Regions from separate parts of the Arthrobacter sp. 179 genome, predicted to be linked through region 1. Evidence: riboswitches for the same ligand, from Rfam matches in the RefSeq annotation. Region 1 holds a riboswitch; each other region holds the start of a gene.
What was found. Region 1 has a riboswitch for thiamine pyrophosphate ahead of ACT3UE_RS07360 (ECF transporter S component). Riboswitches for the same ligand answer to the same signal wherever they lie in the genome.

Region 1 (7,401 bases):
GGAACGGTGAGATGGCCAGCAGTGCCGCGCCCACTGCAATGAACGTGGCGGCGACCCACAAGTCCCGAGGCGATCGCGATGAATAGACCTCTCGGGGCAAATCAAATATCGTCGAAAGTTCAACGAAGAATGTTCAAATAGCTACGCGGGGGCAACTTGATAGATTATGAAATACCTAACGCCAAATGGGCCGGAGTTGATCTGGTCGGCGAGTACTTCCGTCGAAGCTCCATCGTCAAGTTGATCGGCGGGCGCCCCAAAGGTGATGATTCAAAAAGGGTTGACCTTCCAGTCCATCTAGTTCCGGAACCGGACAATCCTTTCGGATCGCACGGGCAGGCTGTCAGCGCCCGCATAGATGATCAAGTTGTTGGCTACCTTTCCAACGAAGACGCCAAGAAGTGGCACCCGGAAATACACCGCATAGCTGCATCCGGAGCGGTCGCCAAAACTACGGGCAACGTGCTGGCCTACAACCGACATAAATGGGATAGGAACGGTCGAACAACACTCGAATTAGAAGTAAATATTCGTGTAGCCCTGCCCGATCCCGGACTCTTGCTTCCGCTGAACACACAAAAGTTCAACAACGTCGCAATTCTGCCGTGGGGCAATGCACTCCAAGTCACAGGAGAAGACCAGCACCTGCCGCATCTCTTCGAATACGTTCCAGCATCCGGAGAAGGCCTGGTCGTGCTGACCATGCACCACATCGAAAAAACACTCAAGAACGGATCTATCAGAGAACTCGTAGAAGTACGCCTTGACGACGAACGCGTCGGACAACTTACTGCTGCAAGTTCACTGCACTTTCTGCCGACCATTGCCCACGCTCACGACATGGATAGGACCCTCGCCGTCTGGTCCAAACTCAAGGGTTCAGGATTGGCCGTCGAACTTACGGTCCAAGGTGCCCGCGCCACTGATTTGAAAGACGACTGGCTCAGAACGATGCCATCGCTGCCCGAATTCGTTCCTGAGGCACCCTCCTATGATGTGCCAGACGCTTATGTTCCGGAAAAAGCACCAACTAAAGCCAAGCGTCCAGCAGGCCAAAAACAAATACAGTCTGAGCCCACGAGTGATGCCACTTCGATCAACGGCTTCAGACCAACCGAGGGGCCTCGGATTGAATACCTTGGAGGCCAAGAAAATAGTGCTTCCTACACGAATGGAAAGCGCCAAGTTAAGTTCGGAGATAAACAACGAAGGTTTTCTCCAGGCACCTACTCCACTGCAGCCTGGATGGTGCTCATCGCCTGCTGCCTTCTCGGTTTGATCAGCTTGGCCGGTGCGCCTATTGGACTTGTCTTTACTGCGCTCTTCGTCGGGGTCGGAGTGCTTATTTTTAGAGGGCAGAAGTTTGTTGCTGAAGCTCTTGAATCTGAGCAGGCGCAGCAGTCCTGGTCGTAGCTCCGCTCCTGGCGCACAGTCGACCGCGGGCGACCTCAGCAGGCAGCGCGACGTAGGTGCCGAAGTCCGAGACGGTGGAAGCTGCCCAGAATCGGACGAACGGCGCATGGTGGGGCAAACGGCCGGGCCCGCGTACCGCACTCATGGTTTCGAGGCTACTGCAGGGACCATCGCCCCACTCCTGAACCCCTTCAGCCCACCGGCCATCACCCGAGGCAACACCCCGGCCACCGCTGCCCTAAACCCTGCCCCTGCCTGGGTCTCGGGTTCAGTCGTGGTGGCCGATGAATCATCGTCCACCACCACGGTCGCGACGGTCCGGGGTGTCAACGAGGCGCAACCTGCCGTCGTCAGGACGCCGCCGGCAGCCGAGAACATGGGTGCGAGTTGCATGTCAGTCTCCGTGGAGACTTGGCTGCTGCGTTGGCGTCTGCCCTGCCACCACGCTAAAACGCCGCCACCTCCTGAACCAGCGAGGCGTCCTCCTGCCTTTCGGAGCAGAAACACGTGTCTGTCGAACTCGGGCACTTAGATCAGGGGTCCGGCCGGTCGACTTTTTGCTCATCAGGAGGCGAGCTCCTTAGCTGCCGAACCCGGGCTCGTATTGCCAGCCTTCGGCGAAGAAGTGTCGTTCACCCAGCGGGTGGTTCGGATGCTTCTCCAACCAGTTCTCCTGGGCGGCGAGCAATTCGGCGGTCGCCTCCCAGGTTTCACCGGTTGAGGGAGGATGCACTCCGGCGTCCCGGGCAATGGAGCGCAGTTCCTGATCCGTGTATTGGGCCAGTTCCTCGGGCCCCAGATGCCGATCCCAGAGGAATCGGGCGAGCTTCTTGGCCTTGGTCGCACGATTATTCATCGCGCGCGCACTCCTCCGGAAGGTACTGGGGTCCTGACTCATACCGTCTTCCTCTCACCGGGGCGCAAAGGATGCAGCCTACCAAGCGAAGGTAGGTAGGCCGTGCAGAGCCCGACTCCCGGTCTACTCCCAGAGAGCGGAGTACCCTCTGATCCACCCACCCGTGACACCCAGACCGAGCACCACAGCTAAAACGGTGAGCACGCCCAGAGCCATGATCCAGTCGGCTCGTTGAAGCCTGATGGGCTTCCAGATCGTTCGTGGAGCCAGCCCCAGGCCACGGGACTCCATCGACTGGGCCATGCGCTCACCCCGGCGGAGGGAGACCACCATCAGGGAGAAGCCAGCCTGGCCGAACTCCCGGATCTTGGGTCGCCGCACCCCCGGTGCCGACTCGGGAGCCCGTACGGCATGGGCCTGGCGGATCGTCTGCCAGGTGCCCGGCATGTCTTGGAGCATCTGGTAGCCGGCCAGGACGGCATGGGAGAGCCTCGGACCCAGTCTGGCCTGTTGATGCAGGCTGTCGGTCAGGGCCACGGCATCGGTGGAGAGGACGAAACCGATCGACAACACCCCCAGAACGAACGTGCGCAGGGCCAGGGAAGTCCCCAGGTTCACTCCCTCGACGCTGACCTGAAGGCCCAGAACCGTGAAGAGTTCCTCCCCCGGCCGGGTGATGGCATTGATCATGAGCATCCCGAGTGCAAACCCCAGGAACGGGATATGGGCCAGCAGCAGCATCCGGGGCGAGGGCCGGCCCCAGATCAGTACGGCGGCCAGCGCCAACGGATAGAGCAGGGCCGGGGTCAGCGGGTCGAAGACGAAGAGCAAGGCGAAGGAGACCACGAAGAGCAGGGCGAGCTTCATGGTGGGGTTGCGACGGCCCAAGGGCGTGGTCGTGACGACCCACGGAAAGGGGGCCGCGCTCACGAGGGCACCGGCATCCGTGCCGCAGCAGCCACTTCTTGATCCAGACCAGCCAGGATGTTCTTGATCTGCTCCGGACTCTTCCCGAGGCCCAGCAGCCAGTCCAGCAGCGGGGGCAGCACGATCCCTGCCCTGGCCAAGACGTCTCGGTCGCCCAGCACGTCAAAAATCGGCCCGTCGGCGATGATGGTTCCCTCGGCGATGACGATTCCCCGGTGGGCCAGGCTCGCGACACTACGCAGATCGTGGCTGGAAAACAGGATCGACTGTCCGTCGGCCGCCGCGTCCCGGAAGGCTCCCATCATCGAGATGGTGGCTTTCCGGTCCAACCCGTAGCCCGGTTCGTCTGCCAACAGGACGTTGCGTGAATGAGCGAGCATGGCCGCGACGCTGAGCCGCCGCTTTTCTCCGCCCGAGAGTCGGAAGGGGTTACTCGCGGCCAGATGCGTCAGCCGGTGTTCGGCCAGCAGGTCATCGATCTTCTCTTGGGCAGGACGCCCGTTGATGAGCGTCGGCAGTCCATGGCCAACTTCTTCTCGGACAGTGGTGGCCACGAATTGGTGTTCGGGGTTTTGGAAGACCAGTCCGGGCCGGTCCCCCGATATCGTGCCGGCTAGTGGTTGCAGCAGCCCGGCGAGCGCGAGCAACAGACTGGTCTTGCCCGTCCCGTTGGCGCCCAACAGGGCGACGATCTCCCCGGAGCGTAGTTCCAAGTCGATGCCTTCAAGTTGGGGGCTGATCATCGCGGGTTCGCGGCGTCGTTTCCGGGCAGGGATTGCCGCCCGGGTGATCGAGAGGCCTCGTGCGGAGAGGACCACGCTGTCGGTGGCCTGCGTCGGCTGCGGAACCGTTGGTTGGCCCTGGGCCCAGTGCAGCAATTCTTCGCGGACGATGGGCGAGGCCAAGCCGCCTTCTGTGCCGAACGCCGCCTGCAGCTCGGTTTCCAACGGTGTCCAGCACCCGGCGTCCACGAGCTGGCGTGCCGATTGTTCCAACACGCTCCGTGTGGGGCCGTCGGCCAGCAGGGCACCGTCGGCGTCGAGCACGATGGCCCGTCCGGGGAGCCCTGCCACGCCGTCGGCTCCCGCATACTCGTCGATGCGGTGTTCCACCAGCACCACGGCGGGGCCACGGTCGTGCACCACCCGGTCGATGGCTCGGCGCACCGATGAGATGCCTTCGGCGTCGAGCATCGAGGTGGGTTCGTCGAGCAGCAGCACCGGTGGCTCCGCGACCAGACTGGCGGCCAAGGCCACCCGTTGTCCTTGGCCGCCGGAGAGTTGCCGTGTTGACCTGTCCTTGAGGCTGGCTCCGTTGACCTGTTCCAGCGCCTCATCGATCAGACTCTCGATTTCTCGTGGGGGGACCGCATGGTTCTCCAGTGGAAGGGCGATTTCCCGCTGCACATCGGGCATGCACATCGCCGATTCGGGGTCTTGGGCCAGGACGCCGACGGTCCGCGATAATTCGGCGACGCCGGTGTGAGCGGTGTCCTGACCAGCGACGAGGACCCGGCCGGTGAACCGTGCCGCCACCGAATGCGGGATGACCCCGGTCATCAGGTTTAAAAGCGTCGACTTTCCGGCCCCCGAGGGCCCCAGGATGATGACCTGTTCGCCTGCTTCTAGACTCAAGGTCACCCGATCCAGGACCGGCGCCGGCCTTCGGGGGTAGGTCACGGTCACGTCCTGAAGCACGACTACCGGCGTACTTTCCGGTTTCATGCTCCCTCGGCGGTTGGCAGGTCCCGGCCGATGGCGTAGTTGTCCACGACGCCGGTTTTGGCCAGCGCGTTAACGGTCTTGCGGGCCAGGAGACCGCCGAGAATGAGCCCGGAGAGCAGTTGAACGATGAGCCGGATGACAAAGAAATCCTGGCCGTACCATCCGAAACGGAAGGCCGAGACGGCGAAGGCCAATCCTGCTCCGAGCAGTCCGGAGCAGGCGTAGGTGAGCCAGCTGAAGGACCGGTAGCGACGCAGGGCGAAGGGAAGTTCGCTGCCCAGACCTTGGATGGCGGCCACCAGGAAGAGCATGGGTCCTGCCGTCGAGCCGAGGAAAACGACCTCCACCCCACCGGCAATGACCTCCGCGAGGATCCCGGCGAAGGGTCGTCTGATGATGGCGACGGCGATCGGGGCGACGATCAGCCACCCGCCGAAGAGCAAGTGCGAGGAGAGGTCCCCGAGCGGGCCCAGGACCAGTGTCAGCCCGGCCGAGGCCTGGACCAGTGCCCAGTAGAGGAAGCCGAAGACGACGCCGAGGACCACGATGAGCATCAGGTCCTTCAGGTCGAAGGAAAAGCGTCGGCGCGTCAGGGACGGCGCCGTTGAAGGCGTGGTTGATGAGTGCACTGTCGTGCCCCTTCTGTTGAGTGAACAGGGCACGGGATTTGGAGTTTTTGCCTCCCTGCGCTGGCATGATCCAGATCAGGTTCGACGGTCGAAGCTTGATCAGCTTCCTCTCAGCCCGGCTCACCGGACTCCCGTGTTCAGCACAGACTGTACACGGGGAAACGAAGTTGTCGAATCGCTGCTGCAGGTGTGTAGGGTGTGAAGCAGTGACACGGGGTGCCAGGATTCCTGGCTGAGAGAACACCCGTTGAACCTGATCTAGTTCGAACTAGCGAAGGGATGTTGCAGGTGCTCATTCGCCTCATGGCCCACCGTGGACGGCCCCGCCGAGTCACGCCCCCACTGCCCGATTCCGCCATGCGTTGCCGGCGTCCACCCTGGCGCTCCGCATCCTGCCGTGGCACCGCCCGGCCAGTTTTTTGATGCCTTCCCGCCAGCTGCCCCGCAGCTGAGGATCCCGCACGAAGCCAGCTATCCGCCGTCGGGCATGCAGACACCTTGCCTCTGCCTTGCGCTGTGTCCGCCGTCTTCTTCACTCATCTCCCCCGGCGATTCTGTCTGCGGGGCTCCCCCCCCTCCAGCACCACCTACCCGCTGCAACCGGCAGCTACGAAAGTGAGACCAGATGAACCTCTCAGACCAGCTTGTCCTCGTCACCGGAGGCGCCCGCGGATTGGGCCGCCACATCGTTGAAGCCTTTGCCGCACAAGGCGCCCGCGTCATCATCAACTACCGCCATTCAGCCCAGGCGGCGGAGGAAATTGCCACAGCCCACGGCCCCGACCAGGCCCTGGCCATCCAGGCGGATGTCACCGACCCGGTACAGGTCGCAACGATGCTCGAAAGCGCACAAGCGCACTTCGGCTCCCCGGTGACCACGGTGGTGAACAACGCCCTGGCCGACTTCTCCTTCAACGGCGATGCCCGCTCGTCGGCCGCGGAGATCGGCTGGGAGGAGTTCGACTCCCAGTTCTCCGGCAGCGTCCGCGGAGCCCTGAACACGACCCAGGCGGCGCTACCGGGAATGCGCGAACACGGCTTCGGGCGGATCATCAACATCGGCACCAACCTGTTCCAGAATCCCGTAGTCCCCTATCACGACTACACGGCAGCCAAGGCGGCCTTGCTGTCCCTGACCCGCACACTGGCCGCAGATCTGGGCCAACACCAGGTCTCGGTGAACATAGTCTCCGGAGGCCTGCTGCGCACCACCGACGCCAGCGCAGCGACCCCCGATGAGGTCTTCGACTTCATTGCCTCCTCCACCCCCCTGCGCAAGGTCACCACCCCGGAGGAATTCGCCGACGCGATCCTGTTCTTCGCCTCCCCCTGGGCGCGTGCGGTCACCGGGCAGAACCTGGTGGTCGACGGCGGATTGGTGAAGAACTAGAGATGAGCGCACATACAACCGACACCGCCGAAACGGCGCCACGCCAACTACATCTCAACGCCTTCCTCAATGCCTGCGGGCACCACCAGGCAGCCTGGCGCCACCCTGACTCTGCGGTCGAACAGCTGGGCAGCATCGAGCATTACGAACGGATGGCCCAAACCGCCGAGGCCGGACTGTTCGACGCCGTGTTCTTCGCCGACGGACACTCGGCGGGGAACCCGTCAGCCGGTCCCCGGTGGTTCTTCGAACCGTTGACCGCGCTGGCCGCCATGGCGCGGAGCACCAGCAGGATCGGGCTGATCTCCACCGTCTCCACCACCTTCTACACCCCGTACCACGCTGCAAGAATGCTCGCCTCACTGGATCACATCAGCGCCGGACGCATCGGTTGGAACGTGGTCACCTCGATGTTCGACGCCGAGGCACGCAACCACTCGATGGATGCCATGCCGCCCAGTC
Region 2 (7,401 bases), on a different contig from region 1:
TGGTCGCGCATCAGGGCCAGCAGCGGGGAGACGATCAGCGTCGGCCCCGCGCCGCGGGCACGCAGCAGCAGGCTGGCCACGAAATACACCGCGGATTTGCCCCAGCCGGTGCGCTGGACCACCAGGGCCCGACGGCCGCCCTCGACGAGGGCCTCGATCGCTTCGAACTGCCCCTCGTGGAATCGGGCCCCGTCGTTTCCGACCAGCCGGCGCAGGACCGCAGTGGCGTCGTCATGCAATTGTGAGTTCCGCGTTTCAACCATGGACCCAGTATCCCAGCGACCACCCACGCATGGGCACCGACCCGGTGGAGTGGTTGGATGATCGCGTGGATACGCCCCGAACGGCTAAGCTCGACCCCGTGAGCAGCGAGATTGATCTTTCCCTTTCCTTCAAGGCCTACGACGTCCGCGGCATCGTCGGCGAAACCATCAATGAGGAGATCGTCGAGGCCGTGGGCGCCGCCTTCGTCGACGTCCTGTCCCTGGCCGGCAAACAGGTCCTCGTCGGCGGTGACATGCGCCCCTCCTCCCCCGCCTTCAGCGCCGCCTTCGCCCGCGGGGCCTCCTACCGCGGGGCCGAGGTCTGCCTGCTCGGGTTGATCTCCACCGATGAGCTCTACTTCGCCTGCGGCCAACTCGATGCCGCCGGCGTCGTGTTCACCGCCAGCCACAACCCCGCGGCCTATAACGGCATGAAGATGGCCCAGGCCGGTGCCGTGCCGGTCTCCTCGGATACGGGCCTGTATGAGATCCGCGATCTGGCCCAGACCTACCTCGCCGAAGGCCTGCCGGTCTCCGGGGACGCGCCCCAGGGGGACATCAGCACCCGGGACGTGCTGGAGGACTACGCCGCCTACCTGCGCTCCCTGGTCGACCTCTCGGGCATCCGCCCGCTGAAGGTCGTCGTCGACGCCGCCAACGGGATGGCCGGCATGACCACTCCCGCGGTCCTGGGCGATGACCTGTTGCCGGCCCTTCCACTGGAGATCGTGCCGCTGTATTTCGAATTGGACGGGACCTTCCCCAACCACCCGGCGAACCCGCTGGAACCGGAGAACCTCAAGGACCTGCAGGCCGCCGTCCTCGAACACGGCGCCGATATCGGTCTGGCCTTCGACGGCGACGCGGATCGCTGCTTCGTCATCGACGAAGCAGGTCTGCCGGTGTCCCCCTCGGCGGTGACCGCATTGGTGGCCCGACGTGAAATCGCCCGGGCGCAGGCCGCCGGCGAGCAGACCCCGGTGATCATCCACAACCTCATCACCTCCCGCGCGGTCCCCGAACTGGTGGAACACGACGGCGGACGGCCGGTGGTCACCCGGGTGGGCCACTCCTTCATCAAGGCGGTCATGGCCGCCGAGGGGGCCGTCTTCGGTGGCGAACACAGCGCCCACTACTACTTCCGCGATTTCTACAACGCGGACACCGGCATGCTCGCCGCGATGCATGTGCTGGCCGCCCTCGGCTCCCAGGACCGTGCCCTGGGAGATCTGGCCGCCGAATACGAACCGTATTTCTCCTCGGGCGAGATCAACTCCGAGGTCGAGGACAAGGACGCGGCCGTGGCCCGGGTGCTGGAGAGCTTTTCGACCCCGGAGACGGTGGTCGATAGGCTGGACGGCACCACGGTGAAGGCCACGGACGGATCCTTCTGGTTCAACCTCCGCCCCTCCAACACCGAACCCTTCCTCCGTTATAACGGGGAAGCCGTAGACACCCCGACCATGGAACGCGTCCGCGACGCGGTCCTCACCCTTGTCAGGAGCAATGCATGAGCGAAAACCCCACGGAAAACCGGCTGGCCGAACTCGGTGAGGCCGCCCACCAGGACTTGAACAAGGTGCTCGGCACCGCCTTGGGCGTCGCCCGCGAACAGCTTGAAACCAACGGGGTCTTCCTGCCCTTCGCCATCGGCCTGGAGCCCGACGGCGAGGCCGAAGGGGAACTGCGCCTGCTGGCGGTCCAACCCGATGAGGACGACGAGGATCCCGAAGCGGATATCGATGCCGAAGTCATGATGGATGACCTGGTCACCTTGCTGATCGGTCAGCGTGAGAACTTCGTGGCCGTGGCCCTGGTCTCCGATGTGACCCTGCTGCAGGAGGATGTCGACGCCGTCCATGCCCTGGCGGAGCACAGCCTCGGCGGGGCAGTGGCCATCATCCAGCCCTATGCCTCCCCCGCCGCCGAAGGCAGCGAGTGGACCTTCCAGGAGCCCACCCCCGAACCAGCTGATTTGAGGATCTGGGCCTGATCCGTGGGGACCGGGCGTCGACATCATGAAGATCAACGCCTTTTCCGATGTGTGCCTGCGCATCCTGATGCTGCTCGCCGCCCGGTCCGATCCCCTGCTGAGGACCCGGGAGATCGCCGAGGCAATCGACATCCCCTACAACCAGGTCTCCAAGGCCGTGCACAAGCTCGGCCAGTTGAAACACATCGACGTCAAACGCGGGCGCACCGGTGGCGTGCAGATCAACGAATCGGGGCTGTCCCTCGGCGCCGGCACGTTGCTGCGCAGCCTCGAGGGGCAGGGCGATCTCGCCCAGTGCACCACCGACGACGGCACGGCCGCCTGCCCATTGATCGCCGGTTGCCGGCTCCGCACAGCCCTGGCGCGCGCCCAGGAGGCCTTCTACCAGGAGCTGGACCACTGGTCGATCCGCGATCTGGCGTCCTCCCCGGCGCTGGTCCCCCTTCCTTTTCCCATTTCGCGATAGCCGATTTGCCCCAGTTTTCTACAAGGTGTAGAAATGTATCATAATACTTGCGGATCAGACGCAAGTAATTCGACCTCGAGGAGATTCGATGCTCTCAGAAACGTCCCGCCCCGTCGTCCAGGCGACACTTCCCGTGATTGGCGAACGGATCGGTGAGATCACCAAGAAGTTCTATGCCGGGATGTTTGCGGCACGTCCTGAACTCCTGGACGGCTTGTTCAGTCGCGCCAACCAGAAGAACGAAGCCCAGCAACAGGCCCTGGCCGGCAGCATTGCCGCCTTCGCCTCCCACCTGATCGAACACCCCGAATCGCTGCCCGAATCAGTGCTGTCCCGCATCGCCCATAAGCACACGTCGCTGGGCATCCAGCCCGACCAGTACCAGATCGTCTTCGACCACCTGTTCGCGGCCATCGCCGAGGATCTGGGCGAAGCAGCCACCGAAGAGGTCGTCGCCGCCTGGTCCGAGGTCTACTGGCTGATGGCCGACGCCCTGGTCAAGATCGAAAAGGGCCTCTACGCCGAACAGGCCAACGACCGGATCTACGCCCCATGGAAGGTCACCTCCACGGAGGCTTCCGGCCAGGATTGCATGACGTTCCGCTTCGAGCCGGCCGATGACACCGCCGTCACGGTGGCCAAGCCCGGCCAGTTCGTGAGCATCCGCGTGCCGCTGGCCGACGGGCTGCGCCAGTGCCGCCAGTACTCCCTCTCCGACAACGTCGAATCCACCACCGAGCGGGTGTTGACCACCAAGCTGGATGAAGGCGGGGAGGTCTCCCCCTTCATGCACCGCAATCTCGAGGTCGGCGACGTCGTGGAACTGTCCAACCCCTACGGTGACATCACCCTGGACATGGAGGGCGGGCCGATCATCATCGCCACCGCCGGCATCGGGTGCACCCCGAGCGCCTCGGCCCTGCAGTCGCTGGTCTCCACCGGGTCGGACCGCCAGGTGCTGGTGCTCCACGCCGAGGCCATGGAATCGAACTGGGCGCTGAAGGACCAGATGCTCGCCGCCGTGGAGCAGCTGCCCAACGTCGAGATGCGCCTGTGGCTCGAGGACACCACCGGCACCACCGCGGACCTGCAGGCCGTCGAGGGGTTCATGAACCTGACCGGCGTCGAGCTGCCCGAGGATGCCCGGATGTACCTCTGCGGTCCGCTGCCATTCATGCGTGCGGTGCGCAGCCAGGCCATCGCCGCCGGCGTGGCCCCGCGGAACATCCACTACGAGGTCTTCGGTCCCGACCTCTGGCTTGCCGCCTAGGCACGAGCCCGCTGCCCCGGAGGGGCGCCACACCGGAGCGGCCCGCGAACTGGATTAGCCAGATCGCGGGCCGCTCCGTTACGCTCGCAACGTCCACACGGGTGCCCCAGGAGGGGCTGAGATCGAGCTGCCACCGCTCGCGACCGTCGAACCTGTCCGGGTCATGCCGGCGTAGGAAGTTGAGGGCTCAAATGAGCGATTCCACAGTAAAACCCACCACCCCGTCCGCCACCGCGTGGGAACAGCACCCACAGCACCGGTTGCAGTGGATCGAGGATCCGGAACACGGCCTGCGGGTCCCGGTCACCGCGATCTGCCTGGCGGATTCCCCCGACGGCAGCGCCAACGAGCCCCATCTGGCGTATCGGACCGCCGGTCCGGGCTCCGAACCGACCGTCGGCCTCCCGCGTCCGCGCACCCGATGGATCACCGCCCGGGGTGACACCGCCGAATACGCCGGTCGCCAACGCACCCTGCACGACGACGGCCGGTCCGCCGTGCGTCGCGGGGCCGCCTCGGCAGAATGGAGCGGCACGACCCCGGTACCGAGGCGCTCGCACCAGGGGCGTACCGTCACGCAGATGCATTACGCCCGACAGGGCACCCTCACCGACGAGATGCGCTATGTGGCGCTGCGCGAGAACTGCGACGTCGAATTGGTCCGCCGCGAAGTCGCCGCCGGACGGGCGATCATCCCGGTGAACATCAACCATCCCGAATCCGAGCCGATGATCATCGGCAAGGCCTTCCTGGTCAAGATCAACGCCAACATCGGCAACTCGGCCATCACCTCCTCGATCGCCCAGGAGGTCGACAAGCTCACCTGGGCCACCCAATGGGGCGCCGATACGGTGATGGACCTGTCCACCGGCGATGACATCCACACCACCCGCGAATGGCTGATCCGCAATTCCCCGGTGCCCATCGGCACCGTGCCGATCTACCAGGCGCTGGAGAAGGTCGATGGGGATGCATCGAAACTGACCTGGGAGATCTTCCGCGACACCGTCATCGAGCAATGCGAACAGGGCGTGGACTACATGACCATTCATGCCGGGGTGCTGCTGCGCCATGTGCCCTTGAGCGCCGACCGGGTCACCGGCATCGTCTCCCGCGGTGGATCGATCATGGCCGGGTGGTGCCTGGCCCACCACCAGGAGAACTTCCTCTACACCCATTACGACGAGCTCTGCGCCATTTTCGCCCGCTACGACGTCGCCTTCTCCCTCGGTGACGGGCTGCGCCCCGGCTCCCTGGCCGATGCCAACGACGCCGCCCAGTTCGCTGAGCTCGATACCCTGGCCGAGTTGACCCGCAGGGCCTGGCAGTTCGACGTGCAGGTGATGGTGGAAGGACCCGGACATATCCCGCTGCATCTGGTCCGCGAGAACGTCGAGCGTCAGCAGGAGCTCTGCGACGGGGCGCCGTTCTACACCCTGGGTCCGCTGGTGACCGATACGGCCCCCGGCTACGACCACATCACCAGCGCCATCGGGGCCACCGAGATCGCCCGTTACGGCACGGCGATGCTCTGCTATGTGACCCCGAAGGAGCATCTGGGGCTGCCGGATAAGGACGACGTGAAGACCGGGGTGATCACCTATAAGATCGCCGCGCATGCCGCCGATGTGGCCAAGGGGCATCCCGGGGCGACGGCCCGCGACGATGCCCTGTCGGCCGCGCGCTTCGAGTTCCGCTGGAACGACCAGTTCGCCCTGGGTCTGGATCCGGCCACGGCCCAGCGGTTCCACGACCAGACGCTGCCTGCGGAGCCGGCCAAGACCGCGCACTTCTGTTCCATGTGCGGGCCGAAGTTCTGTTCGATGCGGATCTCCCAGGACATCCGCGAGGAGTTCGGGGGAACCGAACGCCAACGGGCACTGGCCGATGACATCGAAGCCGGTTTGCAGGCGAAGAGCCGTGAATTCGCGGATTCGGGGTCCAGCATCTACCTCCAGGCGACGATCCCCGTCGGCAACGGCACCGACTGATCCACCGGGTACGACGACGGCGTCCGCACGGGAGGCAACGGGCGCCTCCAACGTTCCGGGCAACTTCTGCAGCTGCTCCCCTGGCAGGAACGCAGGCGGTTGCCCGGAGCGGTCGTCGGTATATGGACTATGTCATGTAGCCGTCCACGGCCCGGAGGTGATACGGCGCGTCCGCACCTGACGCAGCGAAGCCTTGCGGAGACCGCGATCCAGACCAATCAGTCTCCAGCGGGATCCGGGTCTGCCTGGTGGAGCCCGGGAACCCGCCCGAGCCGGGGGTGGACCTCACCGCGTTCGATCCAGGCGCGGACCATCGCGTTGAAGAACAACGGATCCTCGACGCTCCATTGATGGTGCAGCCCCGGGGCCAGACGGAAGACCGTGTCCCGGCGAACCGCGGCCACATCGGCGAATCCCTTGCGCACCAGGGCCGGTTCACGGGCCCCGGCGACCATCATCAGGCGTTCGGTGTAGTCCCCCAGCCCGTCGGGCAGGCCGCCCGCCTGGACCTCGTCCAGCATCGCCTTCATGTTGTCCGGACGCAGGGTCAGCCCATGTTCGGAGTAGAGCCTGCGGGAGTTCGCGGGAATCCCGAAGGCCCCGGCCTGGACCTTCCAGAACCATTCGGCGTCCCCTAATCGCAGTTGCGCCGCCGTGGATAACCGCGTTCCCGCCCCCACCGGCCGGATCCCTGCCCCGGTGAACAGGGCACTGGCGAAGAGCTCGGGATGCCGGGCCAGTACACGCAGGCCCACGACGCCGCCCAGGGACTGGCCAACCAGGTGGACCCGGCCGTCCTCGATCTCTTCGGCGATGAAGGCCGCGACGTCATCCGCGGCGCTATCGAGCCCGCGCCAGTCCTCATCGGCCCGGCCGCCGAACCCGGGCAGATGCGGGGTGAAGATCCGATAGGCAGGGAAGGCCTTGACCTGGGGATCCCACATCCAGTTGGCCACGTTGCCGCCATGGAGAAAGACCAGCGTCTGGGCTGGTTTGCCGTCCGTGCGGGGACGCACCGGGGGGTGGATCTCCGGGTAGCCGGCCGGATCGGGGCGTTCCCCGACGGAGGGAGGCACCGTGGGCTTTTCGTTCATGGCAGATTCCCTTCGACGGAGTCGAGCCAGTTCAGTTCGGCACCGACGTGGGCGATGCCGTGGTCCAGCGTGGCGGCCATCAGGTAGCCGCGTCGGTCGGCCAGGGCGGCCTCGTCCAATTCCGCGCGCAGGGCCCGGTAGGACCGCTGCAGGTCCTCGGCCTCGGTGCGACGTGCCGCAAGCAGTTCCAGGACCTCGTGGCGCTCGAGCTCCCCGGAGAAGAAGATCCGGCCCAGGAAGGGCTCACGGGCGGGCTGCCGGTCCAGCGTTCCGGTCAGCCAGTCCTGCAAAGCCGCCCGCCCCGCCTCGGTGATGTGGTGCTCC
Region 3 (7,401 bases), on a different contig from region 1:
GCCTCCCGAGAGGGTGAACGGGTTCGCCTCGGCCAGATGCCTCAGCCCCAACCGGTCCAACAGCTCATCGACCCGTCCGGTGATTTCCTCGTCGGTGTACAGCCGGGTCTTCGACCCCGGTCTGCGGGCCCGTCGTGGGCCGAAGGCCAGTTCCTCGCGCACGGTGGCGGTGACGAATTGGTGCTCGGGCTCCTGGAAGACGGTGCCGATCCGGGCGACCAGTTCCCCGGCCCGCCACCGGTAGGGCCGGTCGGCGTCCCCGGGGTCGGAGGCCCCCGCGGCGCCCTGGTCGCCGCTGAGGCCCGGCAGGGCGGCGACGCTGCCGGCCCGTTCGGGCAGCAGCCCGGCCAGGGTCAACGCCAGTGTTGATTTGCCCGCCCCGTTGGCCCCGGTGATGCACAGCGCCTGCCCGGCGTCGATCCGCAGGTCAAGACCCGATACGGCGGCAGGACCCTGGGCCGTTCTGGACACGGCCAACCCCCGTCCCCTCAACAGGCCGGCGGCCGGTGCTGCCGGCTTCGGCCGGGCCGGCAGCACGGGAGTGTGGCCGGGAACCCAGACCCCGGCGTCGATGAGCCGGTCCCGGATGGGTCCGGGGGCGAAGAGCCGGGCCGGTGTGCCCTGGTAGGCGATGCCGCCGCCGGGCTCCAGGACGATCACGCGGTCCACGGCGTCGGCCCAGGCCGCCAGCCGGTGTTCGACGATGATCATCGTCGCCCCGCTGGCGCCCACGGCGTCGATCACTGCGTCACGGACCTCCAGCACCCCCTCGGGGTCGAGGTTCGCGGTGGGTTCGTCCAGCAGGACCAGTCCCGGGCGCATGGCCAGGATCCCGGCCAGGGCCAGTCGTTGCTTCTGTCCCCCCGACAGGGAGGAGGTGGGGTGGTCCAGGGGCAGGCTGAGCCCGACGGCGTGCAGGGATTCGATGACGCGGGGCCAGATCAGTTCCGGATCCACCGAAAGGTTTTCCGCCCCGAAGGCGACGTCGTCCCCCACCCGGGCCTGGACGATCTGGGTCTCGGGGTCCTGCTGCATCAGCCCGGTCCGGCCGTGGGCGGCCGCGGCGGGTCGGCCATCGATGAGCAGTTCCCCTGCGGAGGCGTTGTCCTCATCGTCCTGCAACACCCCGGCCAGGGCATGCATGAGGGTCGATTTACCGGCCCCGGACGGGCCGACGAGCAACACCTTCTCCCCGGCGTCGATGTCCAGGTCCAGCCCCAGCACGGCGGGCTCCTCGCGTCCGGCATGCTGCCATCCCCAACCGCTGGCCCTGACCGCCGCCGCGCGGACGTCGCCGACCCCGGTGGCCGGTGAAGGGCCCCGGGCCCCGGTCGGTGCATCATGTGTCATCGGTTCAACCCAGGACCCGTTCCTGGGCGGCCTTCCGCGACGCCATCGAGGACAAGGCCCCGGTTCGCGACAGGGCCCGGGTCAGTGCCCAGGATCCCAATCCGGCGATGACCAGGCCCGAAATGGCCATGAACACCACATAGGCCAGTTTCATGCTCTCGGTGTAGTCGGGGAACCAGGAGAAGACGAAGGCGTCGTTCACTCCACCGAAGATCCCGGTCAGCAGCCCGGCGAACAGCGCCACCGGCAGCGACCAGCGGCGGTAGAGCAGCACGGCGAAGACGATTTCGGCGCCGAGGCCCTGGATGATCCCCGAGGCCCAGACCGTCCAGCCGTATTCGGAGCCCAGGAGCGAGGAAACGACCGCGGCTACCATCTCGCAGAACAGTGCGGCCCCTGGTTTGCGGATGATCAGTGCCCCCAGGACGGCGGGGAAGAGCCACATTCCGGCCAGCAGGGCGGATGAGGGCGGGAAGGCCACGAAGATGAAGTCGAAGGCGTGGTGGGTGGTGTTCCAGGCCCAGAAGATCACCCCGGAGGCCACGGCGATGACGGAGGCGACGACGATGTCCACGACGCGCCAGGTGTAACGGGCGGTCGGTGCCGCCGAGAGGGTGCTGCTCATGTGGTGTTCCTCCTTGGGTCCAAGGAGGGGAGGACCCCGCGGCGGTTCCGCGGGTCCTGAGATTCTCGACTCCCTTCGCCGGTACGAGCCGGAGCAGGTTCGAGGGTCTGCGGTGTTCCGCACTCTCAGCGTCGAAGATTCCGGCCGTGGCCGGTCGGCGACGCTCCCCTGTCGTAGGTGATTCAGTAGGGCCGAGTCTACAGCGCGTTATGCTGGGCAGGTAATCACCTACCGACGGGAGAATCGTTCGTGAACGCATTATTGAAGATCGTCGGCGCGGTCGTGTCGATCGGCGCCGGCTTCGTCGGCGGCAAGCTCGTGGACACCATCTGGTACAAGGTCACCGGAGAGAACCCCCCGAAGCCGAACGACAAGGAAGCCCAGGCCGAGGCATCGATGCGTCATGCGCTCGGGTTCGCTGTGGTCTCCGCCGTGGTGTCCGCAGTGATCCAGGTCCTGACCAACCGTGGCACGCAGCGGGCCATTGCCCGCTTCAACCACACGGCCGACGAGGTCTGATCCTCGTCAGCGGCCTTCGTCCAGGCGGCGCTGGGCCTCGGAGACCACTTCATTGAGGTCGTCGAGGACCAGCGTCTCCTGTTTGAGGTGCCGGGTCCGGTAGCCGGCACGACCGACCATATGGGCGGTCACCGGGGCGGTGAGCAGCTGGAAGAACCAGGCCAGCACCAGTATCGGCACCGCGGACCAGGCCCTGATCTGCAGGGCGACGGAGAGCAGCATCAGGAACAATCCCAGGACCTGCGGTTTCGTGGCCGCGTGCATGCGGGAGAAGAGGTCCGGGAAACGCAGCAGGCCGATGCCTGCGGCCACGGACAGCAGAGCCCCGGAGACCATGCTGATCACCACGATCCAGTCCAGGACCTGGTCCAGCATCCCGCCCTCGGTCAGTCCAAGCACGATCATTGCCCCCTCCGATCGGTGACGTAGCGGGCGATGGTGACCGAACCGATGAAGGCCACCAGCGACCCGACGACGATGAACACGATGTGGTTCAGATGCCGGTTCACGACCATGTCCACGCAGAGTCCGCACAGGATGATGATCAACAGGACGTCCAGGGCCAGAGTCCGGTCCAGGATCGACGGGCCCCTGGCCAACCGGATCAGTGCCATGACGGCGCCAAGCGCCAGGGCGACCCCGGCGATCCAGGCAGCGACGATGATCATGGGTGCTCCTTCATCGATCGGTTCGCTCGTGCTGCGGGGTCGGGGCCTGCGGGGCCCTCGGCGTCCAGGGCCGCCAGTTCCTCCCGGCTGCCCATCATCCGGATGATCCTCGCTTCGATGGACCTGACCTGCCGCCGGAAGTCCTCGGCCTCCTGGACGGTGTTGATGTCCAGCACGTGCAGGTAAAGCGTGGAGGTCGTCCGGTCGATCTCCACGACGAAGGACCCCGGGATGAGGGTCAGCACATGCCCCAGGACCGTGGCCATGAGGTCTTCCTGGCTGCGCATGCGGATGCCGATGACCGCGTTGCGCACCTTCGGCCCGCGCCGGAGGACCACGAGCACCACCTGGATGCTCGCCCGCACGATTTCACGCAGGAACAACACCGTGAACACCAGCCCCTGCCAGGGGTTGAACCGGCCGGAGAGCTCCACGGGAGGCAGTTTGAAGGTCGTCACCACCCCCAGGGCGATGACGAACCCGAAAATCAGGTTCCCGGGGCTGAAGTCCCGCCAGAGGGCGCCCCACACCAGGACCAGCCACAACATCAGGGGAAGTTCGATCAGGAAGCGGGCACGACGCCGTCGTGCCCTGGTCCGGGCGCTGCGGGCCCCGGTGAGCAGTTCCGAGGGCCGTGCCGGACGCGGATGCCGGTGCGGGCTCATCGTCCGCCTCCCGTCTCGGAGGCGCCCAGGACGGCCTCGATGTAGGGCGTGCGTTCGAGCATCTGCTGCGAGGCCTGGTCGGCCAGGTCGAAGAGCGGCCCGGCGAAGATGGTCAGGGCCACCCCCAGGGCCACCAGCACCCCGGTGGCGAAGACCATGGTCGGGGGCAGCACGGCCGCATCCCCCCGTCCGCTCAGGCGATGTGGCTGGGTTTTGACGCCGGTCGTCCCGGTGGCGGGACGGCGGGCCTCCTCCGCGGCGATCAGCAGGATCGGGTCGGCGTCCTCGGCGTCCTCGGCGCGACGCCAGAACGCCCGGTTCCAGACCCGGGCGACGGCCAACAGGGTCAGCAGGGAGGTCACCAGGGCCCCGGCCAGCAGGACCCAGGCCAGCGGGGTCCCCAGGTCCACGCCGCCGCGCAGCAACCCGACCTTGCCCAGGAACCCGGAGAACGGCGGGATGCCGGCCAGGTTCATCGCCGGGATGAAGAACAGTACCGCCAGCACCGGTGACAGCTTGGCCAACGACCCGAGCCGGTCCACGTTCGAGGTCCCGCCCCGGCGTTCCATCAGCCCGGCGACCAGGAACAGCGAGGTCTGCACGATGATGTGGTGGGCCACGTAGTAGACGGTGGCCGCCAGGGCGACGGCGCTGCCGGTGGCGACCCCGAACATCATGTAGCCGATGTGGCTGGTCAACGTGAAGGAGAGCATGCGTTTGAAGTCGGCCTGGGCGAGGGCGCCGAGGATCCCCACGAGCATGGTCAGCAGGGCGACCACCAGCAGCGCCGTGTTCAGCCGGCCCCCGGGGAAGAGCAGGGTTTCGGTCCGGATGATCGCATAGACACCCACCTTGGTCAGCAGGCCGGCGAACACGGCCGTCACCGGCGCAGGAGCCGTCGGGTAGGAGTCGGGGAGCCAGAAGGACAGCGGGAACACCGCGGCCTTGACGCCGAAGGCGACCAGCAGCATCACATGCAGGATCTGTTGGGTTCCGGGGTCGATCTCGGCGAGCTTGCCGGCCAGATCGGCCATGTTCACGGTCCCGGTCGCGGCGTAGACCAGCCCGATCGCCAGCAGGAACAGGATCGAGGAGACCACCGAGACCACCACATAGGTGACCCCCGCACGGATCCGGGCCGTGGTCCCGCCCAGGGTCAGCAGCACGTAGGAGGCGGTCAGCAGGATTTCGAAACCGACGTAGAGGTTGAACAGGTCGCCGGCCAGAAAGGCGTTGGACACCCCGGCGACCAGGATCAGGTAGGCGGGGTGGAACACCGAGATGGGCCCGTCCTCGTCCCCGTCGGCCATGCCTTGGCCGGTGGCGTAGAGCAGCACGGTCAGGCTGACCGCCGTGGAGACCACGAGCATCAGTGCGGAGAACTCGTCGACCACCATGGAGATCCCGAACGGTGGGGCCCATCCGCCGATGACGACCGCTTGCGCCCCATGTCTCCAGGCCGATACCAGGAGCCAGGATTCCAGGGCGAGGGTCAGGCACAGGGTCCCGATCGTCGCGGTGCGCTGGGCCAGCGGGTGCCGTCGCAGCACGAAGGCCAGGGCGGCGCCCAGGATGGGCAGCAGCACCGCCAGGGGGGCGACGTCGATCGCGGCCAGGTCCTCCATCATCGGGCCTTCCTGTTGCGTCGTTTGTTGTTGGTTCCCGCACTCTCCTCGGAGGAGGCCTGCCGCAGTTCGCTGGCCAGCCGTTCCCCGGCGACCCGGGCGGCCGCCGCCCTCCGCGATTCCTCGGTGTGGACCCCCTCCCCCTCGTCATCGATATCGGCCGGGAACTCCGAGGTCTCCAGCTCGACTTCGGAGTCCTCCTCGAAGTCGAAGGTGTCCTTGGAGGCTACCCGGCGGTCCTCGGCGTCGTCGGTGAGTTCGTCCCGGCGGGCGATGACCCAGGACCGGTAGATCATGGCCAGCAGGAACGCGGTGACCGCGAAGGTGATGACGATGGCGGTGAGGATCAGCGCCTGCGGAAGCGGGTCGGCATAGTCCTCCGCCGGGGTCCCCGCCTCGTAGAGGGGGGCGAGCCCGCTGCGCCCGCCGGCGGCCAGGATCAGCAGGTTCACCCCGTTGCCGACCAGGATGATGCCCAGCAGCACCCGGGTCAGACTGCGTTCGAGCAACAGGTAGATCCCCGCCGCGAAGAGCACGCCCATCACGATCAGCAGGGTCATGTTCACACTCATTGCCGGTCCCCCGCCCGTTGGACGACGGGCCGGCGAGGCCGGCGCACCCCGCCGGAGAGCAGTCCGCGCTTCTCGGTCTTCTCATCGATCTCCGAGCCGAGGCTGCGCAGCACGTCCACGACCAGCCCCACCACCACCAGGTACACCCCGATGTCGAAGAACGTGGAGGTGACGAATTTCTGCTCCCCGAAGACGGGCAGGGCGAATTCAAGGACCGCGGTCTGGAACAGTTGGCCGCCCAGCAGCAGGGGGACGACGCCGGAGAGGGCCGAGGTGGCCAGACCGAGGCCCAGCAACGTGCCGGGGCTGATGGGGGTGGCTTCGGCGAGTTCGAACCGCCCGCCGGCCAGATAACGGATGGTCAGGGCCAGTCCGGCCAACAGCCCGCCGGCGAATCCGCCGCCGGGGGAATTATGTCCGGCCAGCAGGAGGTAGATGGAGAAGATGATGATCGTGTGGAAGACCAGCCGGGCAACCACTTCGAAGATGATGGACCGGCGTTCGGGGGCCAGCGTCTTGCCGGCCACCAGCCAGGCGTCCTTCGCCGACTGGGCGAAATGCCGGGCGGTCGCCAGGGCCGCCGCGGCGCGGGTGCCGCCGGGCTGTGGTCTGGCCCGCCCCACGGATCCGGGTTCCGCCTCGACCACCCGGTGCCTGATGTCGCCCCGGCCGCGGACGAAGATCAGCGAGGCCACCCCGGTGGCGGCCACGGCCAACACGGTGATCTCCCCGAAGGTGTCCCAGACACGGATGTCCACGAGGGTGACGTTGACGATGTTCTTGCCGGCCCCGCCGAAATAGGCCAGTTCCGGGAAGGACAGCGACACCGGGTCCGCGGTACGTGAGGCCATGGCGGCTGCGGCGATGCCGATCATCGCCACCCCGAACCCGATCCCCAGCAGGGCCCGCGCCATGCGGTGCCCCGTGGGGTTCAGCGTCCAGAGCGGTGGGGGAAGCACCCGCAGCGCCAGCACCATCGCCACCAGGACGATCGTTTCCACCAGCAATTGGGTCAGCGCCAGGTCCGGGGCACCCTGCAGGGCGAAGATGAAGGCCATGCCGTACCCGGTGACGGAGACCATCAACACGGCCAGGAAGCGCCGGTTGGCCCGGATGGCCGCCAGGGCCCCGACGATCATGCAGAGTCCGGCGATCAGTTGGGCGGGGGTGTCGAACCAGACGATGTTCTCCGGCAGGGGTGTCTGGTTGGTCAGCCCCGCGACCGCCGGGACCACCAGGGCAACCAGGAGGATGACGCCCAGGTAGAACGGCAGCGAACCACGCTGGGTCCGCCCGGTGGTCCAGACGGAGACCTCGTCGACCGCGTTCAGCGACCACTTGTACACCTGCTCGGCTTCGAGCAGGGCCGGGACGCGG

Region 2: linked by a shared signal. The riboswitch ahead of thiC (phosphomethylpyrimidine synthase ThiC) and the one ahead of ACT3UE_RS07360 (ECF transporter S component) in region 1 are both predicted to bind thiamine pyrophosphate.
Region 3: linked by a shared signal. The riboswitch ahead of ACT3UE_RS14140 (ECF transporter S component) and the one ahead of ACT3UE_RS07360 (ECF transporter S component) in region 1 are both predicted to bind thiamine pyrophosphate.

What each region holds. Positions count from the first base shown of each region.
Region 1 is NZ_JBQSYU010000008.1:104,897-112,297, reverse strand. It holds gene ACT3UE_RS07385 (hypothetical protein) at 157-1,413, shown strand; gene ACT3UE_RS07380 (hypothetical protein) at 1,555-1,806, opposite strand; gene ACT3UE_RS07375 (hypothetical protein) at 1,994-2,269, opposite strand; gene ACT3UE_RS07370 (energy-coupling factor transporter transmembrane component T family protein) at 2,393-3,199, opposite strand; gene ACT3UE_RS07365 (ABC transporter ATP-binding protein) at 3,196-4,875, opposite strand; gene ACT3UE_RS07360 (ECF transporter S component) at 4,917-5,549, opposite strand; TPP riboswitch at 5,585-5,694, opposite strand; TPP riboswitch at 5,752-5,846, shown strand; gene ACT3UE_RS07355 (3-oxoacyl-ACP reductase) at 6,175-6,939, shown strand; gene ACT3UE_RS07350 (LLM class flavin-dependent oxidoreductase) at 6,942-7,401, shown strand, end outside.
Region 2 is NZ_JBQSYU010000014.1:42,475-49,875, reverse strand. It holds gene ACT3UE_RS09960 (RecQ family ATP-dependent DNA helicase) at 1-263, opposite strand, end outside; gene ACT3UE_RS09955 (phosphomannomutase/phosphoglucomutase) at 362-1,777, shown strand; gene ACT3UE_RS09950 (hypothetical protein) at 1,774-2,256, shown strand; gene ACT3UE_RS09945 (RrF2 family transcriptional regulator) at 2,282-2,722, shown strand; gene ACT3UE_RS09940 (globin domain-containing protein) at 2,811-3,992, shown strand; TPP riboswitch at 4,080-4,187, shown strand; gene thiC (phosphomethylpyrimidine synthase ThiC) at 4,184-5,983, shown strand; gene ACT3UE_RS09930 (alpha/beta fold hydrolase) at 6,202-7,077, opposite strand; gene ACT3UE_RS09925 (PadR family transcriptional regulator) at 7,074-7,401, opposite strand, start outside.
Region 3 is NZ_JBQSYU010000028.1:21,090-28,490, forward strand. It holds gene ACT3UE_RS14135 (ATP-binding cassette domain-containing protein) at 1-1,350, opposite strand, end outside; gene ACT3UE_RS14140 (ECF transporter S component) at 1,355-1,975, opposite strand; TPP riboswitch at 2,029-2,155, opposite strand; gene ACT3UE_RS14145 (DUF4235 domain-containing protein) at 2,225-2,494, shown strand; gene mnhG (monovalent cation/H(+) antiporter subunit G) at 2,501-2,899, opposite strand; gene ACT3UE_RS14155 (monovalent cation/H+ antiporter complex subunit F) at 2,896-3,162, opposite strand; gene ACT3UE_RS14160 (Na+/H+ antiporter subunit E) at 3,159-3,827, opposite strand; gene ACT3UE_RS14165 (Na+/H+ antiporter subunit D) at 3,824-5,455, opposite strand; gene ACT3UE_RS14170 (Na(+)/H(+) antiporter subunit C) at 5,452-6,024, opposite strand; gene ACT3UE_RS14175 (Na+/H+ antiporter subunit A) at 6,021-7,401, opposite strand, start outside.